4 regions of the Starkeya sp. ORNL1 genome follow, and region 1 is predicted to be linked to each of the others. Evidence: predicted binding sites of a transcription regulator. Region 1 holds the regulator's gene; each other region holds the start of a gene.

Evidence for each region. The regulator PhoB, encoded in region 1, activates phosphate uptake and scavenging genes when phosphate is short. The targets are predictions, from matches to a motif close to TGTCATNNANCTGTCAT.
Region 2: the regulator PhoB is predicted to act here: its motif matches at 1,933-1,949, upstream of ppk2 (polyphosphate kinase 2).
Region 3: the regulator PhoB is predicted to act here: its motif matches at 3,057-3,073, upstream of G3545_RS05530 (esterase-like activity of phytase family protein).
Region 4: the regulator PhoB is predicted to act here: its motif matches at 2,439-2,455, upstream of G3545_RS02755 (PhoX family phosphatase).

The regions. Positions count from the first base shown of each region.
Region 1 covers NZ_CP048834.1:3,844,064-3,849,090, forward strand. Annotated here, with positions in the region: gene G3545_RS18255 (hypothetical protein) at 1-453, opposite strand, end outside; gene G3545_RS18260 (hypothetical protein) at 453-914, opposite strand; gene G3545_RS18265 (helix-turn-helix transcriptional regulator) at 1,185-2,138, opposite strand; gene phoB (phosphate regulon transcriptional regulator PhoB) at 2,261-2,962, opposite strand; gene phoU (phosphate signaling complex protein PhoU) at 2,983-3,696, opposite strand; gene pstB (phosphate ABC transporter ATP-binding protein PstB) at 3,724-4,548, opposite strand; gene pstA (phosphate ABC transporter permease PstA) at 4,556-5,027, opposite strand, start outside.
Region 2 covers NZ_CP048834.1:1,732,529-1,737,555, reverse strand. Annotated here, with positions in the region: gene G3545_RS08375 (hypothetical protein) at 1-308, shown strand, start outside; gene ppk2 (polyphosphate kinase 2) at 976-1,890, opposite strand; gene G3545_RS08365 (FAD-binding oxidoreductase) at 2,024-3,418, opposite strand; gene G3545_RS08360 (hypothetical protein) at 3,593-4,045, shown strand; gene G3545_RS08355 (amylo-alpha-1,6-glucosidase) at 4,183-5,027, opposite strand, start outside.
Region 3 covers NZ_CP048834.1:1,125,948-1,130,974, reverse strand. Annotated here, with positions in the region: gene G3545_RS05540 (esterase) at 1-417, opposite strand, end outside; gene G3545_RS05535 (EamA family transporter) at 641-1,513, shown strand; gene G3545_RS05530 (esterase-like activity of phytase family protein) at 1,629-2,981, opposite strand; gene G3545_RS05525 (homocysteine S-methyltransferase family protein) at 3,240-4,196, opposite strand; gene G3545_RS05520 (TetR/AcrR family transcriptional regulator) at 4,406-5,027, shown strand, end outside.
Region 4 covers NZ_CP048834.1:561,303-566,329, forward strand. Annotated here, with positions in the region: gene parC (DNA topoisomerase IV subunit A) at 1-273, shown strand, start outside; gene G3545_RS02755 (PhoX family phosphatase) at 386-2,377, opposite strand; gene G3545_RS02760 (ABC transporter substrate-binding protein) at 2,634-3,917, shown strand; gene G3545_RS02765 (sugar ABC transporter permease) at 3,980-4,858, shown strand; gene G3545_RS02770 (carbohydrate ABC transporter permease) at 4,855-5,027, shown strand, end outside.

The DNA of each region.
Region 1 (5,027 bases):
GAAGGGCCGCACCACGGCCTCATAGGGCGCACCCTCCGTGCGCAGCTGTTTCAGCTCGCCATATTCCTCCGCGACGAAGCTCTCCACCGCGCTCTTCTGCGTGGCGGTCATCTTCGGGCTCCTGGCCAATCTCTGGCGCAACTCGGCGAACAGCGCATCGATCTCGCTCTGCGGAATGCCGGCGAGATAGCCGCGCATGGTGGCGTCGAGCGCCGTCCTCCAGCTCGCCTTGCTGAAGCCCTCGCGGGCAATGAGACCCTGCCCGACCTCGTCGCGCTCATACCAATCGTCGGCAACCTCGTCGTGATAGGCGAGCGTGCCGAAGCTCGGTTGCAGCTTCTCGATCAGCCCTACCACCTTGCCGGCCTCCTGCGCGGTCAGTGCGGAGGCCGGCGAGGCGAGCAGCAGGGCGAACAGCGGCAAGAGTTTCATCATCAGGAGTGCGCGGCGCATCAGCGGCACTCCTGTGCCATGGCGGCCTGAGCCTGCGCGCCGGCCTGCGACTGGATGACCGAACCGCCGACCGAAGCCGCCTGCGCGGCGATGGCGCCGCCCTGCCCGGCCATGCCGCCAAAGCCTCCGACCATGGAGAGCGCACCCCCGAGCATCGCCGCCTGGGTCTGCTTGTTCGCCATCTCCTGCGCGGCGTCGGCGCAGCGCTGGGCAGCGGATTGCACTGCTACGATCTGCTTTGCCGACTGAGCGGAGGCTTTCGAGCCCGTGGCCGACCCTTTGACTGACGCAGCATCGCTTTCTGTGGGCGCTGCCGCCGCGCTTTCCGGGTTCGATTGGCGCGCTGTGGCGGTGCCGAGCGTCTGGTTGCACGCGGCCGTGGCGAGGCCGAGCGCGAGAAGTATCCATGCCTTCATGTCGTTTTCTTCCGCCTCCGCGGTGGTTGGTGCCGACCCAGCCACGCGGCGCGCCTGCGGCCCGCCGTCCGACGATGCGATGCCTACGACGGCAGAACGTTGAGCGTCTCGGCGCCCGGCGAACGAACTATGCAGGGGGCGAACAGGCGGGTCGGGATGAGCGGAAAACTGAGAACAGCCCTCATCCCCGGACTTGATCCGGGGATCCAGCGAAGCCGCACGCACCTCGTCGAAGTCTGGGTACCCGGGTCAAGCCCGGGCATGAGGGCGTATGGAGCGGGCCAAGTCGGCTCAAGCGAACTCTGAACCCGCCTCTCAAAAACGCCGGTGCATCGCCTCGGCGCGTACCTGCGAGGGGGTCATGGCGTAGCGGCGGCGGAAGGCGCGGTTGAAACTGGAGAGGTCGCTGAATCCCGCCTCGAACGCAATCGCCGCAATGGTGCGCCCGCCGTCCGGCGCGTCGAGCAGCCGGAAGGCGAAATCCAGCCGGCAGTCGCGCAGGAACTCGGAGAAGCTCGCGCCCTCCGCCTCGAACAGGCGCTGGATGTAGCGCGGGGTGATGCCCTGGCGGCGCGCCACCACTTCGATGCCGAGGCCGGGATCACCGAGCCGGGCGCGCATGTGCCGCTTCACCAGTTCGAGCCGGGCCGCACCGACGCCGCGCATGTTGCGGGCGCCGCCGCCTGGAACGGCGGCGTCGAGCAGCAGCGCCACCAGATCATAAAGATGATCCGCCGCGACGCGGCCGGCCCTCTCGCCTTGCGGCGGCGTGCGGCGGAGCAGGTCTGAATAGCCGGCAAACAGGTTCATGCCGGATGTCGCCTCGGGGAGGAAGTAGCAGGGCCGCTCATCGATGCGCGGCACCAGTTTCTTCAGCCGGGTCCGGTCGAGATTGACCACTTTCAGGCGGGTCTCGGGGAGGCGGCAGGAATTGTGCGCGCTCTGATCGATGATCATCAGGGCGCCGGGCGCGATCTTCACCGCGGCGCGGCCCTCGACCGAGGCCTCATGCTCCGTGGTGTGGATCATCAGCTGATAGGCGTCGCGCCCGTCATTCAGCATTTCGCGGGTGCGGGTGCCGGCGACCGGGGAATAGCTGGCCTCGGCGACCAGCACATTGCCGGGCAGCTGGAATGCCGCGAGCTCGACGCGGAAATTCTCGGGGTCCAGGGGACTGAATTCCATGCCGGCGGCGTGGCGGCCGACAAAGTCATGCACGAAGGCGAGCCGGTCCCGGCGCGGCACGTCGTCGGTGGAAAGGCGCTGCATCGGTCCCCCGCTAGGTATCGACCCAGCGAAGGGGTGGAGTGGACGGCCTGAATGTGCGGTGAACACGTGACGCAGCGTCCGCCCGGGACGCGCAATCGCCATCAGCGATGGGTGACGCCCGCTCAGTGCGCGCGGGCGAACATCTCGTTGAATGAGTAGCCGGAGCCGCGGACGGTGCGGATCGGGTCGGGCTGGCGCGGGCGATTCAGAGCCTTGCGCAGGCGCCCGACATGCACGTCCACGGTGCGCTCGTCGATATAGACGTCCTGGCCCCACACGCCGTCGAGCAATTGCTCGCGGGTGAAGACGCGGCCGGGCGACTGCATCAGGAACTCCAGCAGGCGGAACTCGGTCGGGCCAAGATGCAGCTCGCGTCCCGCGCGGTAGACCCGCTTGGTCTCGCGATCGAGCTCGATGTCGCCGGCGCGCAGCAGGGTGGCGATGTGGTCCGGCTTGGCGCGGCGCAGCAGCGCCCGCACGCGGGCGATCAGCTCCGGCACCGAGAACGGCTTCACCACATAGTCATCGGCGCCGGTGGCGAGGCCGCGCACCCGCTCGGTCTCCTCGCCGCGGGCGGTGAGCATCAGCACCGGCATGCGCTCGGTCTCCGGCCGGGCGCGCAGGCGCCGGCAGAGCTCGATGCCGGACAGGCCCGGCAGCATCCAGTCGAGGATGACGAGATCCGGTACGCTTTCGCGCAGCCGGGTCTCGGCCTCATCGCCACGCCCGACGCTTTCGACCGCGTAGCCCTCGGATTCCAGATTGTAGCGAAGAAGGAGGGTGAGGGGCTCCTCATCCTCCACGATCAGTATGTTGGTCGGCATGACCCGTCTTTCCGCTCAGATCAAGCAGGGAACGCCACGCTGGTGATGCTGGTGGTGTCCTGCTTCGGGCGTTCCTCGGCGGGAAGCTGGCCAGTCACCAGATAATGCACCGTCTCGGCGATGTTGGTGGCGTGGTCGCCGATACGCTCGATGTTCTTGGCGCAGAACAGCAGATGCGTGCACAGCGAGATGTTGCGCGGGTCTTCCATCATATAGGTGAGGAGTTCGCGGAACAGCGAGGTGTAGAGAATGTCGATCTCGCCGTCGCGCTTCCACACCTGGAGCGCGCGGGCGTCGTCGCGGCTGGCATAGGCGTCGAGCACCTCTTTCAGCTGCTCCAGCACCATGCCCGACATATGCTCCACGCCGCGCACCAGCTTCTGCGGATGGAACTCGCCGGTCAGCGCGAGGACGCGCTTGCCGGTGTTCTTGGCGAGGTCGCCGATGCGCTCGAGGTCGTTGGCGACGCGCATGGCGGCGACGATCTCGCGCAGATCGTGCGCGAGCGGCTGGCGGCGGGCGATGGTGAGGATGGCCTTCTCCTCGATCTCGCGCTGCAGCAGGTCCACCGGACCGTCGAGCACGATGACCTTCTGCGCCAGCTCGGCGTCGCGCTTGACGAGCGCCTGCACGGAATCGGCCACCAGCCGCTCCGCCTGGCCGCCCATCTCCACGACCTTGCGGCCAAGATCCTTCAGGTCCGCGTCGAAGGACGAGACGATATGCTCAGTCATGGGTCAAGCCTCTCACGTCGCCCGGCATCAGCCGAAGCGGCCGGTGATGTAGTCGCGGGTGCGCTGCTCGCGCGGATTGGTGAAGATCTCGTTGGACGGGCCGACCTCGATCAGCTCGCCGAGATAGAAGAAGGAGGTGAGGTCGGCGCAGCGGGCGGCCTGCTGCATGTTGTGCGTCACGATGACGATGGTGAAGTCCTGCTTCAGCTCGTCGATCAGGTCCTCGATCTTGGAGGTCGAGATCGGGTCGAGCGCCGAGGTCGGCTCGTCGAGCAGGATGACTTCCGGCTTCACCGCGATGGTGCGGGCGATGCACAGGCGCTGCTGCTGGCCGCCCGACATGCCGAGGGCGGAAGTGTGGAGACGGTCCTTGGTCTCCTCCCAGATGGCGGCCTTGCGCAAGCACCATTCGACGCGCTCGTCCATCGCCGCCTTGCCGAGGCTCTCATGCAGCTTCACGCCGAAGGCGATGTTGTCGTAGATCGACATCGGGAACGGCGTCGGCTTCTGGAACACCATGCCGATGCGCGAGCGCACCACGGTGGAATCGAGGTTCTTGCCGAGCAGGTCGACGCCGTCGAAGCTGATCTTGCCTTCGGCGCGCTGGCCCGGATAGAGCGCATACATGCGGTTGAAGATGCGCAGCAGCGTGGACTTGCCGCAGCCCGACGGCCCGATCATCGCGGTAACCCGCTTCTCGGGAATCTCGAAATTGATGTTCTTCAGCGCGTGGTTGTCGCCGTAGTAGAAATTCAGCTTCTCGACCTTGAGCTTGGTCGCGGCGGAGCCGACGACGTTGGCGCGGTTGACGGCGGCGGCGATGTCGAGGGAGGTGTCGGGTGCAAAGTTCATGGCCGGCTCACTTCATCTTCGCCAGGACAAGGCGGGAGAGGATGTTGAGGGTCAACACCCCAACGGTGATGATCAGCGCGCCGGCCCAGGCGAGGGCGACCCAATCGTCGAACGGGCTGGCGGCGTATTGATAGATGGCGATCGGCAGGCTGGCCATAGGCCGCGACAGGTCGATCGACCAGCCGTTATTGCCGAGCGAGGTGAAGAGCAGCGGCGCGGTCTCGCCGGCGGCGCGGGCGAGCGCGAGCAGGATGCCGGTGGTGATGCCGGCGCGCGCCGCGCGCCAGGTCACCATGGTCACGACCTTCCATTGCGGCGCGCCGAGCGCGAAGGCTGCCTCGCGCAGGCCGATCGGCACCAGGTTCAGCATGTCCTCGGTGGTGCGCACCACCACCGGGATGACCAGGATGGCCAGTGCGATCGAGCCGGCCCAGCCGGAGAAGCCGCCGAACGGCACGACCAGCAGCTGATAGACGAAC
Region 2 (5,027 bases), 2.1 Mb from region 1:
AGTTGGTGCCAATTCCAAAAAATGAATGGAACGCATCGACATGGATACTTGCAGCAATCGCCGACGCCTGCTTTCTTGGTGGCAACATGAAGTCTGCGTATGACACGTTGGCTTACGCGATGACGTGTCCTGGTGCGATCGGCAATCCGTTTCTGCATTTGAGATTTGGTCAAGTTCTCCATGGTCGCGGAGAGCTTGATCGTGCCGCCGACGAACTCATCCGCGCCTATGCTCTGGAGGGAGCGGAAATCTTCGCCAATGAGCATCCGCGCTATCTGGCATTCCTGAAGACCCGCGCGATCCTGTAGATCGCAAAGCAGCAACGTCCGGGATTAGGCTGGGCAGATGGCGCCCGGCTTGAGCATCCTTCGAGGCGCGCTTTGCGGCGCCTCGAAGTCTGACTCGTAATTGCAGGAACGACCGTCATCCCCGGCCTTGTGCCAGGGGTCTCGATTCAGGGCAGCGCGTCAGAGACCGAGATGGCCGGTACAACAAAGCCGGGGATGACGGGGGAACTGGCGCATTTCATCTGCCATGGTCGAATTGCGGATCAGACACTCAGGATGACCTGGTCATTTTGAGTCAAACTCGTGGAGACTGCCCGCGCGCGGTGCCCAGGGTCGGGCCGCGCACATTATTTCAATATATGAAGTAATTTACCTGCGTTAATTCTTGTGTCGAGAAGTCGGCAAATGTCTTTCCCAGCGTAATCGGCCGCATTATGCTTGGCGCAGCTCGGGAGAAGGCTCAATGCTGGCAGACTATATTGCCTATGGTGTGGTGTTTGCGATGCTGGCGGCCGCCATCCTGATGGCCCGCTCGATGCGGAGCTGAGGCGGCACCGCCACGCCCGCCGGACCCCTTCGCAACGCCGAGGGGAAATCTCGCCACCGATGACTACGCAAGTATCCGCGCGCAACGACCGCCGCCGGGCCCCGGCAGCGGTCGCGTGCGATCCATGCGGCCAGAAGGCGCTCAGTAGACTTCCGGCACATACATTTCCGCCGGCACCGGGGTGCGGCTGTAGTCGGCGTGCCGGATCCGTTCCGGCAGCTCGAATTCGGGCTTGGGCACATCCTCATAGGGGATCTGCGCCAGCAGATGCGCGATGCAGTTGAGCCGCGCCCGCTTCTTGTCGACCGCCTGCACCACCCACCACGGCGCGACATCGGTGTGGGTGCGCTCCAGCATCTCTTCCTTGGCCTTGGTGTAGTCTTCCCAGTGCACCCGGCTTTCCAGGTCCATGGGCGAGAGCTTCCACTGCTTCAGCGGATCCTCGATCCGCATCCGGAAGCGGAATTCCTGCTCTTCATCGGTGATGGAGAACCAGTACTTCAGCAGCACGATGCCGGAGCGCACCAGCATGTGCTCGAACTCCGGCACCGAGCGGAAGAACTCCTCGAGTTCGTCCGGCGTGCAGAAGCCCATCACGCGCTCGACGCCGGCGCGGTTGTACCAGCTGCGGTCGAACAGCACCATTTCGCCGCCGGTCGGCAGATGCGGGACATAGCGCTGGAAGTACCATTGGCCGCGCTCCCGCTCGGTCGGGGCGGGCAAGGCGACGGTGCGGCAGACCCGCGGATTGAGCCGCTGGGTGACGCGCTTGATGGCGCCGCCCTTGCCGGCGGAATCGCGGCCCTCGAACAGCACCACCACCTTCAGCTTCTTGTGCTGCACCCAGTCCTGCAGCCGCACCAGCTCGTGCTGCAGGCGGAACAGCTCGCGGAAATACACTTTGCGGTCGAGGGTTTTCTCGCCCGACGGGGACATGCCCTCGGCGACCAGCTCGTCGAGCCGGTCTTCCTCCATCTGGAGCTCCAACTCCTCGTCGAAGCTGTCCGAGATCTCTTCCTTGATACGGCTCAGCTCGTCATCGGTTCGGTTGGCCATTGGCAGCTTCCTGTTGCACCGGCGCGAAGGGAACAGGTGGTTGCTACAATTGCGTGACAGCCGGTCCGGCAATCGCGCCAGGGGGAGGCCGGCCGGCCCTCCCGGGGTCAGGCGCCGGGGTCATGCGCCGGGGTCAGGCCAGGCCTTGCGGATCGATGTTCTGGTTGAGCCTGAAGAAATTTTCCGGGTCGTACTTGCGCTTGAGCGCCACCAGGCGCGCATGATTGGCGCCGAAGGCATCGCGTATGGCTTCCGGGCCTTCATCGCTCAGGAAGTTCAGCATATAGGCCCGGCTGGAATAGCGCTCCAGCGCCCGCGCGAAATTCCGCGCCCAATCGACATGCCCGGCATTCTCCGTGGCATCGATCCAGCGCGCTTCGATGCCGATATTGTAGAGCTCGCGCCGCGGCGCATAGGCCGTGTCGTCCCCGGCCGGCAGGCTCGCGGCGCCGCCGAGGACCTGCACGATGGTGCCGGTCAGCGGCGAGGCGGCCATGTTGGCGTGCTCGACGATGAGATCGATCGCCGCATCGCTCAGCTCCTTCAGGAAGGTGGAGCGCCAGTAATTGCGGGTCTCCAGCTCGCCTTGCTGATAGGCGAGCTTCTGCATCTCCACGAACGGCAGCGGCTGCACCATGTCCAGCATCGGCGGGCCGAAGCTGCGCAGCGGATGCAGGACGCGCTCGCCCTCTTCCAGCTCCCCGCAATAACACACCATGATGCCGGTCACCGGCGTGCCGTCAGGGGTGCAGATCAGCCCGGCATAGGCCGTCAGCTCGTTCGGCGCCGATGCCATGGCATCGCGATAATGCCTGAGCACCGCCGCCGCCTGGTCCCGCGGATAGAGGAGCAGTCCGCCCAGCACGGTCGCGACCGGATGGGCGCGGAACAGCAGGCTGGTGACGATGCCGAAATTGCCGCCGCCGCCGCGCAGGCCCCAGAACAGGTCGGGGTTGCTCGCCGCGCTGGCGGTCACCACCCCGCCGGTGGCGGTGACGACCTCGCAGGACAGCAGGCTGTCGCAGGTCATGCCGTATTTGCGCGTCAGCCAGCCGACGCCGCCGCCCAAGGTGAGCCCGGCTATGCCGGTCGGCGGGGCGACGCCGGTGGGAACGGCGAGGCCGTGCACGGCGGTCTCGCGGTCGAGCTGGCCGAGCGTCACCCCGGCCTGGACGCACACCGTCCCCGCCTGCGGGTCGACGATGATGCCCTTCATGGCGGAGAGGTCGATGACGATGCCGTCGTCGCACAAGGCGCGCCCGGCGACATTGTGGCCGCCGCTCCGCACCGCGACCAGCACATCGTTCGAGCGCGCAAAATCGACGGCGTGGATGACATCGGCGGTTCCCGAGCACATGGCGATCAGGCCGGGATTCTTGTCGATGCTGGCGTTCCAGATGCGCCGCGCGGAATCATAGCCGGGGTCGTGCGGGTGGATGAGGATTCCGGCAAATCGCTCGCGCAAGCCATCGATCGCGGCCTGCTCCACCGCGGCGCCGGTTCGGTTCTTCAAGAATCCCTGTTGCATAAGACCCTCGTCGAGATTGCAGGAGCGGCATCCATCGCGGGCGCCGGTCATTCATCGATGTGCAGATGAGGGATCCGTGTTGCAACCGTAGCCCGGGCACAGTGCGGCAACAGGGCGCGGGGTAGGAAAAGGCTTCCGTAACGGCTTGTTTCCGCTGCGGTACTCGGCAAACCGATGAGATTCGTCTTCGGTGCCGCGCTCGCCCTGGCGGCGGGCGGCGCGCTGGCGCAGACCTCCGCCGCGCCGGCTCCGGCCGCCCCGGCGAGCGTGGCGAGCGAGCCGCCCGCGCTACCCCAGCCGCTCGACTGCACGTTCGAGAAGGCCTTCGTCTGCGAGGCGGGCAAGGGCTGCGCGTCGGTCAATGCGCTCGGCGAACTGCCGCTGCCGAGCCGCATGCTGGTGCATTTCGGCAAGCAGATCCTCGCCAGCACCAGCAAGGCCGGGCTGCCGCACATCTCCTCCATCGCCTCGGTGGCAAGCGCCGGCGACGCGCTGGTCCTGCAGGGCGTCGACGGCCACACCGGCTGGGTGATGCAGGCCTCGCGCAGCAATCCGGGGGTGACGTTCACCGTGGTGGATCACGACACGGTGCTGACTGCTTTCGGCGCTTGCAAGCCGGCGCCGTAAGGGGCGCTCTGTGTGAGCATCCTTCGAGGCCGGCCTTTGGCCGGCGCCTCAGGATGAGGTTGTTCTTTAGACGAACCTCATCCTGAGGCGCCGCCGCAGGCGGCCTCGAAGGATGCTGAAGCAGAAGACGCCCACCCTCACGCGTGCGTCACCACCCCGACGCCGCCGCTGCGGCGGAGCACGCTGACCACCACTTCCTCACCCGACTGGCGCAGCAGCACGTCGATCTCGCCCTCGGCGCAGCTGAGGCCGCGCAGCGTCACCTCATGGAGGAAGTCCGGCAGCACCGGGCGGTCGAACACCACCTCGCAGCTCCCCGGCCGGAAGCTCACGCCGATGCAGCTCTGCAGCAGCGAGAGCGGCGTGGCCGCCGCCCAGGCCTGCGGCGAGCAGGCGACGGGGTAGAAGGTCGGCCCGTTGCTGCGCTGCTTGGGAAAGCCGCAGAACAGCTCCGGCAGGCGCCTCAGCTCGATATAGGTCGAGGCGGCGAACAGCCCCTGGAAGATGCGCGCCGCCTGCCGGCGGAAGCCGTAGCGGGCGAAGCCGGCGGCGATCAGCGCATTGTCGTGCGGCCACACCGAGCCATTGTGATAGCTCATCGGATTGTAGCGCTTCTCCACATTGGCGATGGTGCGCACCCCCCAGCCGGAGAACGAGGTGGGGTCCATCAGCGTGCTCACCACGCCGAGCGCGCGCTCCGGCAAGGCAAGGCCGGTGTACAGCACATGGCCGGCATTGGAGGCGCGCACCCGGCAGGGCCGCTTGTCGCCGTCGAGCGCCAGCACATAGGTGTCGAGCTTGCGGTCGAAGAACGCCTCGTCGAAGCGGGTGCGCAGCGCCGCGGCCTTGGCGGCGAACTCGGCGGCCCGCTGCTCCTCGCCGAGCACGTGGGCGATCTGCGAGCCAGCAACCAGCGCGCCATAGCCATAGGCCTGCACCTCGGCGAGCGCGATGGGCCCGCGCGCCAGCGTGCCGTCGGCGT
Region 3 (5,027 bases), 2.7 Mb from region 1:
GGTCGACAGCGAATAGCTGCCGCCGTCGGAATGGCCGGCAAAGGCGAAATGCGTGGGGTCCAGCGTGAAGCGCGCGGCAACCTCGGCCAGCCCGATGTCGAGCCGCTCGCGGTCCGGGCCATTGCCGGCGATGACGATGTCCCAGGTCGGGAACAGCGATTGCGGCACCAGCAGCAGGAATTTGTTCTGCTCGGCATGGCCGCGCAGGATCGGCATGATCTTCTCGGCGCTGCCGCCGCCGCCATGGAACAGCGTCACCAGCGGCGTCGGCACTGTGGCGTCGATGCCTTCGGGGACGACCAGCGCATAGTCGCGCTCCTCGAACAGGCCGAGATCGTGCCGGCCCGGCGGCAGCGGCGGCTTGGTCGGGGCAGCGTGCTGGAAATTCAGGCGGCCGAGGAGGGTAAGGTCGAGCATGGCGCGCACCTTACCCGGCGCGAGGCATGAGGCAAGGCGGCGTTCCGCCGCCATGGGGTGTGGCCGAATAGATGCCCGCAAACCGCGCATGCCCGCGATCCATGCAGCGTCCGCACGGCAGGCATGACCACGCCGCGCTCTGCTTTAAGGCGTTGTTGGTATACCAAGGATTACGGATGCGGTCGCGCGGATCGCCGCCTTCTCTTATCGCACCCGGTTTCCCATGCCGTTGAAGGACAAGCTGCTCGCTCTCGCCGTCGTCGTGGCGTGGGCGCTGAACATCGTGGTGGTGAAGCTCGGCATCGCCGAGATCCCGCCGATCTTCCTCAGCGCGCTGCGTTTCGCGCTGGTGGCGGCGCTCATCATTCCCTTCACCCGCATCACGCTGCGCCAGCTGCCCTGGGTGGTGCTGGTCTCCATCACCTTTGGCGGCATGCATTTCGGGCTGCTGTTCGTTGCGCTCTCCGAATCGGAAGCCGGGACCGCGGCGATCCTGGTGCAACTCGGCGCGCCGATCGCGACCGTGCTGGCCTGCCTGCTGTTCCGCGAGCCGTTCGGCGTGGTCCGGCTGCTCGGCCTGGCGCTTGCGGTCGTTGGTATCGGCGTGCTCGCCGCCGGCCCGACCTTGCCGGGCCCGCTGCCGCTCGCCTTGCTGCTGCTGAGCGCTACCGGCTGGGCGGTGACCAATCTCATCATCAAGTCGATGCCGGACATCTCGCCGCTGACCGTGACCGGCTGGTCCTCGCTGATCGCCGTGCCGCAATTGCTGGTGGCTTCGGCCTTCTTCGAGCAGGGCCAGTGGGAATCGCTCGGCACCGCGACCTGGCACGGCTGGCTGTCGATCGTCTACAGCGCGGTGATCTCCTCGATCGCCGCCTATGGCATCTGGTACTGGCTGCTGCGCAAGCACTCGATCAACAGCGTGGTGCCCTATTCGATGCTGAACCCGCTGCTCAGCGTGCTGTTCGGCATCGTGCTGCTGGGCGACACGCCGGCGCCGGTGAAGCTGGTCGGCGCGCTGGTCATGCTGGCCGGCGTCGGCCTGATCCTGCGCCAGTCGCCCGCCATCGTCGCCGCGAGCGAACCTGCAAGCTGAAGGCTCGTCCCTGAATGGCCGTCATCCCCGGCATTGTGCCGGGGATCTCGATTCTGGACAGCGCGACAGAGGCCGAGATGGCCGGGACAAGCCCGGCCATGACGACTTGAAGGGCTCACTTCGCCTTCAGGAACTCGCCCACTTCGAGCAGGATCATCTCGTTGTCGTCGGCCCGCTTCGGGTCTCGGCTCGACGAGAAGGGCAGGTTGTTGTCGTTGCCGACCACGATGTGGGTGGCGTCCACCACATCGACATTCTCGATGGTGAAGAACGGGAAGGCGAGCGCGCCGTCGGTAAGCGGCTTGCGGGCCTTCTTATCGGGATCGGCGATCTTCATCAGGTCGATATGGCCGATCTTGCGCACCGGCTTGCCGACATTGGCGTCGGTGAGCTCGACCTTGTAGACCCGCTTGAACTTGGCGATGTCGTGGAAGCAGTCGGGCGCCTTCTTGCCTTCTGCGCACGCCTTGTCGGCGGTGCCTTCGCCATTGTCGCGCTCGATGATCAGGCCGGTGGAGGCGTCGATCATGTTGAAGTCGCCGATGGCATTGCCGTTCTGCTCCAGCTCATACTGCCAGAAGCGGCCGGTCCACTTGCCCGCCTTCACGTCGAATTCGAGGATCGGCAGCACTTCGCGCCCATTGGCGCTCCTCTGCCAGTCCTTCTTCTCCTTGTCCCACAGCGGGCCTTCGAGCAGCGCATAGAGGAAGCGACCGTCCTTGGAGGAGGCCATGCCCTCGAAGCCCTTGGAGCGGCGATCGTTGAAATCGGCGGTGACGTTCGGCGCGCCGGCCGAGGTGACGAGATAATGGTCGGGCGAGCGCACCGGGGTTTCGCCGGCCATGGTCTCGAAGATCTCGACCACCTTGCCCTTCATGTCGGCCTTGATGAGATAGGGGCCGAATTCGTCGCCGATCCACAAGTCGTCGCCGATGATCTGGAAGCTCTCGGTGTCGAAATCGGCGCCGGTGAGATAGCGCGCGTCGGTGCCTTCATGGACGATGCGGAACGGCACTTTCTTGTCGGGATCGCGCAGGAAGATGGTCTCGACCGGCTCGAACGTGCCTTCCTTGAAGTCGATCTTGTAGCGGTTGAGATAGAGCGCGGAATCCGGGCTGTTCGCCTTGGCGCCCATACCGTTGTCGGTGAGGATCCAGAAGGTGCCGTCGGGCATGGTCTTGATGCCGGAATGGCCCTGCAGCGGCTGGCCTTGGAACGGCAGGAAGACGCCGGTCGGGCGCCCGCCCGAGGTGCCTTCCACGGTGCCGATCGCCTCGACGCGCTTGCCGGTGGTGTATTTGCCGGAAGTCTTGAGATCGGCCGGGGCGTCGGCCGGCATGGTGAGGAAGCTTTCGGCCGGCATCACGGCATGGCCGGTCAGCGTCGCCGGATAGGTCTGGTCGGCGTGGGCGCCGGTGGTGAGCGCAAACGCCAATGCGACGCCGGCGAGCAGAGAAGCGCGCGACATGGGTGGTCTCCTTCGGGGACGAGTGGGGACCCGCGTTCCTCTGAAGGCTTCCCATGTCCGGCACGTAACGGAAGGATGACAGCGGGATGACGTTGCGTCGTGTACTCTCATGATCGTCATCCCGATCGCAGGCGCATCCAACAACCGCCGTCATCCCCGGGCTCGTCCCGGGATCTCGATTCCTGAATGCGCATCGGGAATCGAGATGGCCGGCACAAGGCCGGCCATGGCGATGGAAAGGGCGCACTTTCGGTGCGTTTACGCCGCCTTGCTCACCGGCAGGCAGGCGAAGCAGATCTGCTCGACATGGCGCAAATCCGTGCCGCAGCAGCCGCCGAGTATGTTGAGGTTGCGCATGCGCCCCCTCAGGCTCCGATACTGCCGGCCGAGCTCTTCCGGATTGCCCGGATCGAGGTCCGGCGCCGAATCGAGCTCGGCATGCGAGCGCGAGGAGGCGTTGGCGCGCAGTCCGCGAATGCGGTCGAGCCAGACGCCACCCTCCGCGATCACATGGTTGAAATGCGTCGGGTGGGCGCAATTCAGCATGTAGTAGACGGGCGCATTGGCGGTCTCGGCGTCGACCTGCTCGATTGCGTCGCGCAGCGGCTGCCCGGTCGGCAGGCGCCCATCGGTCTCCAGCGTGAAGGAGATGGCTGAGGGCAGGCCGGCATCCTTCGCCGCAATGGCGACGCCGATCGCTTCCTCGACATAGTTCAGCGTGTAGGCGCTCACCATGTCGGCATCGGCCTTGGCGAAGGTGCGGGCCTGGCCAGCGTGATAATCCGCCGCCGCCAGCGCCGACATGGCGTTGTCGGCGCGGTAGCCGTCGCCGCGCGGGCCGATCACTCCGCTCACCACCATGGGCGAGGAGGGCGTCTCGTAGATCTCGCGCATGCCGAGCAGCAACTCGATGCTGCGCCGGTTGACGTCGTCGAGCGCCGCGGCGTTGAAGCCGAGCTTGGCCGCCCAGTCCGGATTGGCACGCCAGGTCGGCGCGTCGAACACGAAGCCGACGCCGCGGGTGCGGGCGAGGTCGACATAGCGGGTGTAATAGGCGCGCAACTGCCGGCGGCCGATCTCGTCATTCATCAGGGTGAACGAGGCAAAGCACGGCAGGTCGATGCCCTCATGGAAGATGAAGGTGGTCTCCATGCCGCCATCCATCAGGAAGACGGTATCGGAGAGCAGGGGAAGATTATTGCGATACTTGGCCATGACGGCTCCTTGGCGTAGCGGCCGACCGCTGTGTGATCCGTGGTGGTTTTGGCCTATCCGCCGGGGCGCCTCTAGCGGGCACGTGGTCAAGTTGGTTCGAAAGCTAATTCATTTTGCATTCACAGCGGCTTGGCTAAAGCCATGGTGTGCCGCAACCGCAGCGCAACATAAAACCGACGCGCTCAACTGTACCTATGGTAGAGTAAGCCATGCTGGATATGACCCCGCGCCGCCGCTCGGATACTCGCAAGCGCTTGCTTGAGCTTGCCGAGCAGATGGTGCTGGCCAAGGGATTCTCCTCCACCTCGATCGAGGAGCTGATCGTCGGCGTCGGCATCACCAAGAGCGGCTTTTTCTATCATTTCAAGGACAAGAATGATCTCGCCCGCGCCTTGCTGGAGCGCCACCTGGAGCACGACAAGGCACTGATCGACGAGTTGTTCGCCCGCGCCGACGAACTGAACGAGGATCCGCTGCACGGTTTCCTGGTGTTCCTGCGGCTGTTCGCCGAGATGATGGCCGAGCTGCCGGAGGCGCATCCCGGCTGCCTTGCCGCGACGCTGTGCTACCAGGACCAATTGTTCAGCCGCGACGTCCGCGAACTCAACGCCTCCGGCATGCTGCTCTGGCGGACACGCTTCCGCGAACGGCTCGACCGCATCGCCGCTCGCTATCCGCCGCGCGACAGCGTCGACCTCGATACGCTGGCCGATTCCGTCACCACGGTGGTGGAGGGCGGATTGGTGCTCGGCCGCGCGCTGCAGGACCCGACCATCCTGCCGAAGCAGATCCTGCTGCTGCGCGAATTCGTGCGGCAGGCGTTTGTGGCGT
Region 4 (5,027 bases), 3.0 Mb from region 1:
ACCGTCGCGGTGATCGGCGATAACCGCAAGCTGCTGCTGTTCCCGCTCACCCAGATCCCGGAAATGACCCGCGGCCGCGGCGTCAGGCTGCAGCGCTACAAGGATGGCGGGCTGGCCGACGTGAAGGTGTTCTCGCTTGCCGACGGGCTGACCTGGACCGACACCTCCGCTCGCACCTGGACGGTGAACGACCTTACCGAATGGCGCGGCGAGCGTGCCGGAGCCGGCCGGCTGCCGCCGAAGGGCTTCCCGCGGAACAATCGGTTCGGGTGAAGACAGTCGGTCATGCCCGGGCTTGTCCCGGGCATCCACGACCTTGCTGCATGAACAACCGTGGATGGCCGGGACAAGCCCGGCCATGACGGTTCGAGGCAGACGCGGGGCCTCAAACCCCGATCTTGCCGCCGTCCTTCTTGGTGATGACGACGACGGCCGGGCGCACCGGCATGTCGTTCTTGAAGTCCGGCCAGCGGGTCGACAGGTCCTCGTAGTAGGACGGCCGGCCGAACGGCGCCCAGTCGGTGCCGCCGTCGCCCGGATGCTGGACCGCAACGAAGGCGCTTTTGTCGTCCGGCGTGAACAGCGGGCCGCACAGTTCGGCGCCGACCGGCACGCGGAAGAACAGCTTCGAGGTGGCGCGGGCCTCGCCGTCCACGTCGACCGCCCAGAGGCCGTCGGTGCGGCCGGTGTCCTTCGGATTATTGCCGTCGGTGGCGACCCAGAGCCGGCCGGCGGCGTCGACGGCGCAATTGTCCGGCATGCCGAACCAGCCATTCTTGGTGGTCTCGGTCGAGAAGGAGGCGCCGACCGCGGCGACGGAGGGATCGCCGCACTTCAGCAGCACTTCCCACTTGCCGGTGGTCGCAGCGAAATCGCCGTCGGCTTCGGCGATCTCGATGATGTGGCCGAACGCGTTGGCGGCGCGCGGGTTGGCTGCGTCGGTCTGGTCGGCCTTGCGACGCGAATTGTTGGTCAGCATCACATAGACCTTGCCGTTGACACCGTTCGGCTGGATGTCCTCGGGGCGGTCCATCTTGGTGGCGCCGATTAGGTCGCCGGCACGGCGGGTCTCGATCAGCACGTCGGCCTGGCTGTTGAAGCCGTTCGCCGCGGTCAGCGGGCCCTCGCCATGGATCAGCGGCAGCCAGGCGAAGGTGCCGTCCGCGGCGAACTTCGCGACATAGAGCGTGCCTTGGTCGAGCAGGTCCATATTGGCGGCGCGGTCGGCGGCGTTGAATTTGCCCGCCGTGACGAACTTGTAGACATAGTCGAAGCGCTCATCATCGCCGAGATAGAAGACGACGCGGCCATCCTTGGCGACGATCGATTCCGCGCCCTCATGCTTGGTGCGGCCGAGCGCGGTGCGCTTCTTCGGCACCGAGTTCGGGTCGCGCACATCGACCTCGACGATCCAGCCGAAGCGGTTCGGCTCGTTCGGCTCCTTGGCGAGGTCGAAGCGGTCATAAAAGCGCGCCCATTCATAGGCGCCTTCCGGCACGCCGTAGCGCTTGTAATTGGCGGCTTCCTTGTGGCCTTCCGGCAGCTTGCCGGAGAAATAGCCGTGGAAATTCTCCTCGGCCATGATGTAGGTGCCCCACGGCGTCACGCCGCCGGCGCAATTATTGAGGGTGCCGATCACCTTGCTGCCGGTGGGATCGGCGCTGGTCTTGACGCGCTCATGGCCGGCGACCGGGCCGGTCAGCACCATGTCGGTGGTGGAGGTGATGCGACGGTTCAGCTTGCCGTCCTTCACCACCTGCCATTTGCCGCCCACCTTGCGGATCTCGACGATGGTGCCGCCATGCGCGGCCATCTCGATATCGACGCGCTTGCTGTCGGCGGGCGCCATCTTGAGCTTGCCCTCGGCAACGCTGACGATGCCGGGGAACATCAGATGTTCGTTGGTGTATTCGTGGTTGACCACCAGCAGCCCGTGCTCGGCCGAGCCGTCGAGCGGGATGAAGCCGACATAGTCGTTGTTGTAGCCGAACTGGCGGCGCTGCGCCTCGGCGCTCTGTTTGGTCGGGTCGAAGGCGGGCGAATCCGGGAACAGCGGATCGCCCCAGCGCAGCAGAACGTCGGCGTCATAGCCCTCGGCGACATGGTGATGCGGATCGACGCCGGCCTCGACCTCGGTGAAGGAGAAGGCCGAGCCGTTGGCCGCCCTGGCTTTTTCAGCGCTCAGAAGCGCCACCGGGCCGACGGTGGAGGCAATGGCGGACACGGCGAGCGAGCCCTTCAGGAAGCCGCGCCGTGAGAAGCGGGTGGAAATGATCTCACCCATCGTCGGGTTCGCGGTCGGATTGCTGCCTTCGCCGTCAGCTTCTTCGAGAAGGCTGGTGCGGAACACGGCTTCGCTCGACGGACGATCACTCATGGTTGGTTGCTCCCGCGATTAGCTACACTGATTGGACAGGTTCTAACCTGACGTTGGGGTAGCGACAGAAGCATGACAATCTTCCCCTAGGTAATATCTCCCATCGCATGATGCCGGCGTTGAAGCCGATCACCGGGGCCCTATGTCCCGATGATCGATCCCCGCGCGGCAATTCGGCCTCGCGCCCTCGGACGCGCGCGCCGGACGTCGTCGCCCGCGGCGAAAAAGCGGGCCGGAAGGAGAGCTGGTCTTGAGGGTGAGAGGTGTTACCGGGGCATTTCTCATCATCGTCGCCGTCAGTACCGGCATCAGCTTGAACGGCGCCGCCCGCGCTGCGGACCTCGCCATCGCCTGCAGCGCACTAGGCAAGGAGCGCGAGCTCTGCCTGCAGGGCATCGACGAATGGGCGAAGCGCACCGGCAATACGGTGCATATCGTCTCGGCCCCGAACTCGGCCACCGAGCGCCTCGCGCTCTACCAGCAGCTGCTCGCCGCCCGCGCTCCCGACATCGACGTGTTCCAGATCGACGTCGTCTGGCCCGGCATATTGGCGCGCGATCTTGTCGACCTCACCGAGGCGGCCGGACCGCACGCCGCGGACCATCTCCCGGCCATGATCAAGAGCGCGACGGTCGACCGGCGCCTGGTCGCCATGCCCTGGTTCGCCGATGTCGGCCTGCTTTATTATCGCAAGGATCTGCTGGAGGCGGCGGGGCGACCGGTGCCGAGGAGCCTCAGCGAGCTCGCCGAGACCGCAAAGCTGGTGCAGGCGCGCCAGCGGGCGGCCGGCGATCCCGGCTTCTGGGGCTATGTCTGGCAGGGCAGGGCGTATGAGGGACTGACCGTCAACGCCCTGGAATGGATCGCCTCCAGCGGAGGGGGCACCATCATCGACGACGCCGGCAAGGTCACCATCGACAATCCCGCGGCCGAAGACGCGCTCATCACCGCGGCCGGCTTTGTCGGCACCGTCAGTCCGCGCGGCGTGCTGAACTATACCGAGGAAGAGGCGCGCGGCGTGTTCCAGTCCGGCCACGCGCTGTTCATGCGCAACTGGCCCTATGTCTGGGCGCTGGGCCAGAGTGCGGACAGCACCGTGAAGGACCGGATCGGCTTTGCGCCGCTTCCGGCCGGAGGGCCGCAGGACACGCCGCACGCCGTGCTCGGCGGTCAGTTGCTGGCGGTCTCGGCCTATTCGGCGAACCGGGAACTCGCCATCGACCTCGTCATGCATCTGACGGGACGCGAGGAACAGAAGCGCCGCGCGCTCGCCGGCTCGTTGAACCCCACCATCCCCGCGCTGTTCGATGATGCCGATATCCGGCGGGATGCTCCGTTCATCGCGCAGTTGCGGCCCATCTTCGAACAGGCGGTTGCCCGCCCCTCGGCCGTGGCCAAGGCCAGCTACAACAAGGTTTCGGCGCGCTTCTTCGACGCCGTTCACCAGGTACTCTCCGGCACCCTCGACTCGGCGCCGGCGCTGGAGCGGCTCGCCCAGGCACTGCGTCGCGAAGAGGCGCGTCGGGGTTGGGGGCGGTGAGCGGCGGGGCGACGTCCGCCCGCAGCGGTGGGCTCGCCCGATCGCGGGCGCGGGCGGCATGGATGCTGGTCGCCCCGGCTCTCATCGTGCTCGCCGCCATTGCCGGATGGCCGCTCGCACGGACCATCTGGTTCAGTTTCACCGATGCCGAACTGAGCGATTTCTCCCACTACGCCTTTGTCGGCTTCGCCAATTATCTCGGCCGCTTCGAGGGCGATTGGGACGGGGTGCTCGCAGATCCGGTCTGGTGGGGCGCATTGTGGAACACGCTGTGGTTCGCCCTGATATCGGTCTCGTTGGAGACATTGCTCGGCCTCGTCTTTGCGCTGGTGCTCGCCGTCCGTTTCCCGGGGCGCGGAATGCTGCGTGCCATCGTGCTCATCCCCTGGGCGATCCCGACCGTGGTCTCGGCGCGCATGTGGGGCTGGATGCTCAACGACCAGTTCGGCATCGTGAACGATCTGCTGATGAGGCTCGGCGTGATCGCGGAGCCGGTCGCCTGGACAGCGGACGCCGGCACCGCGCTCTGGGCCGTCATCATCGTCGATGTGTGGAAAACGACGCCCTTCATGGCGCTGCTGATTCTCGCCGCGCTCGAGATGCTGCCGAGCGACATTTATGAAGCGGCGCGCCTCGACGGCGTGCGTCCGCTCGAGCTGTTCATGCGAGTGACACTTCCGCTGATCCGGCCGGCGCTGCTCGTCGCCGTCGCCTTCCGCAGCCTCGACGCGCTGCGCATGTTCGACCTGATCTATGTGCTGACCGCCGGCGGCTCCGACACCATGACGATATCGAGCTATGCGCGGCAGCAACTCGTCGATTTCCAGGAGGTCGGCCTCGGCTCGGCGGCGGCGACGCTGGTCTTTCTCGCGATCGCCCTGGTGACGGTCGCCTGCCTGACGGCGAACCGGGTGCGCACCGCCGCGGAGGAGACGCGATGAGGCTGGCGAAACGCATCGGCTTCTGGCTGCTGGTCGCCGCTATCGCGGCCTTCTCGCTGCTGCCTTTCCTCTATGCCGTCGTCACCTCGCTGCGTGCCGGCTCCGAGCTATTCACCGTCGCCTATTGGCCCTCGCGCCCCACGCTGTCGAACTATGCCGCGGTCTTCAC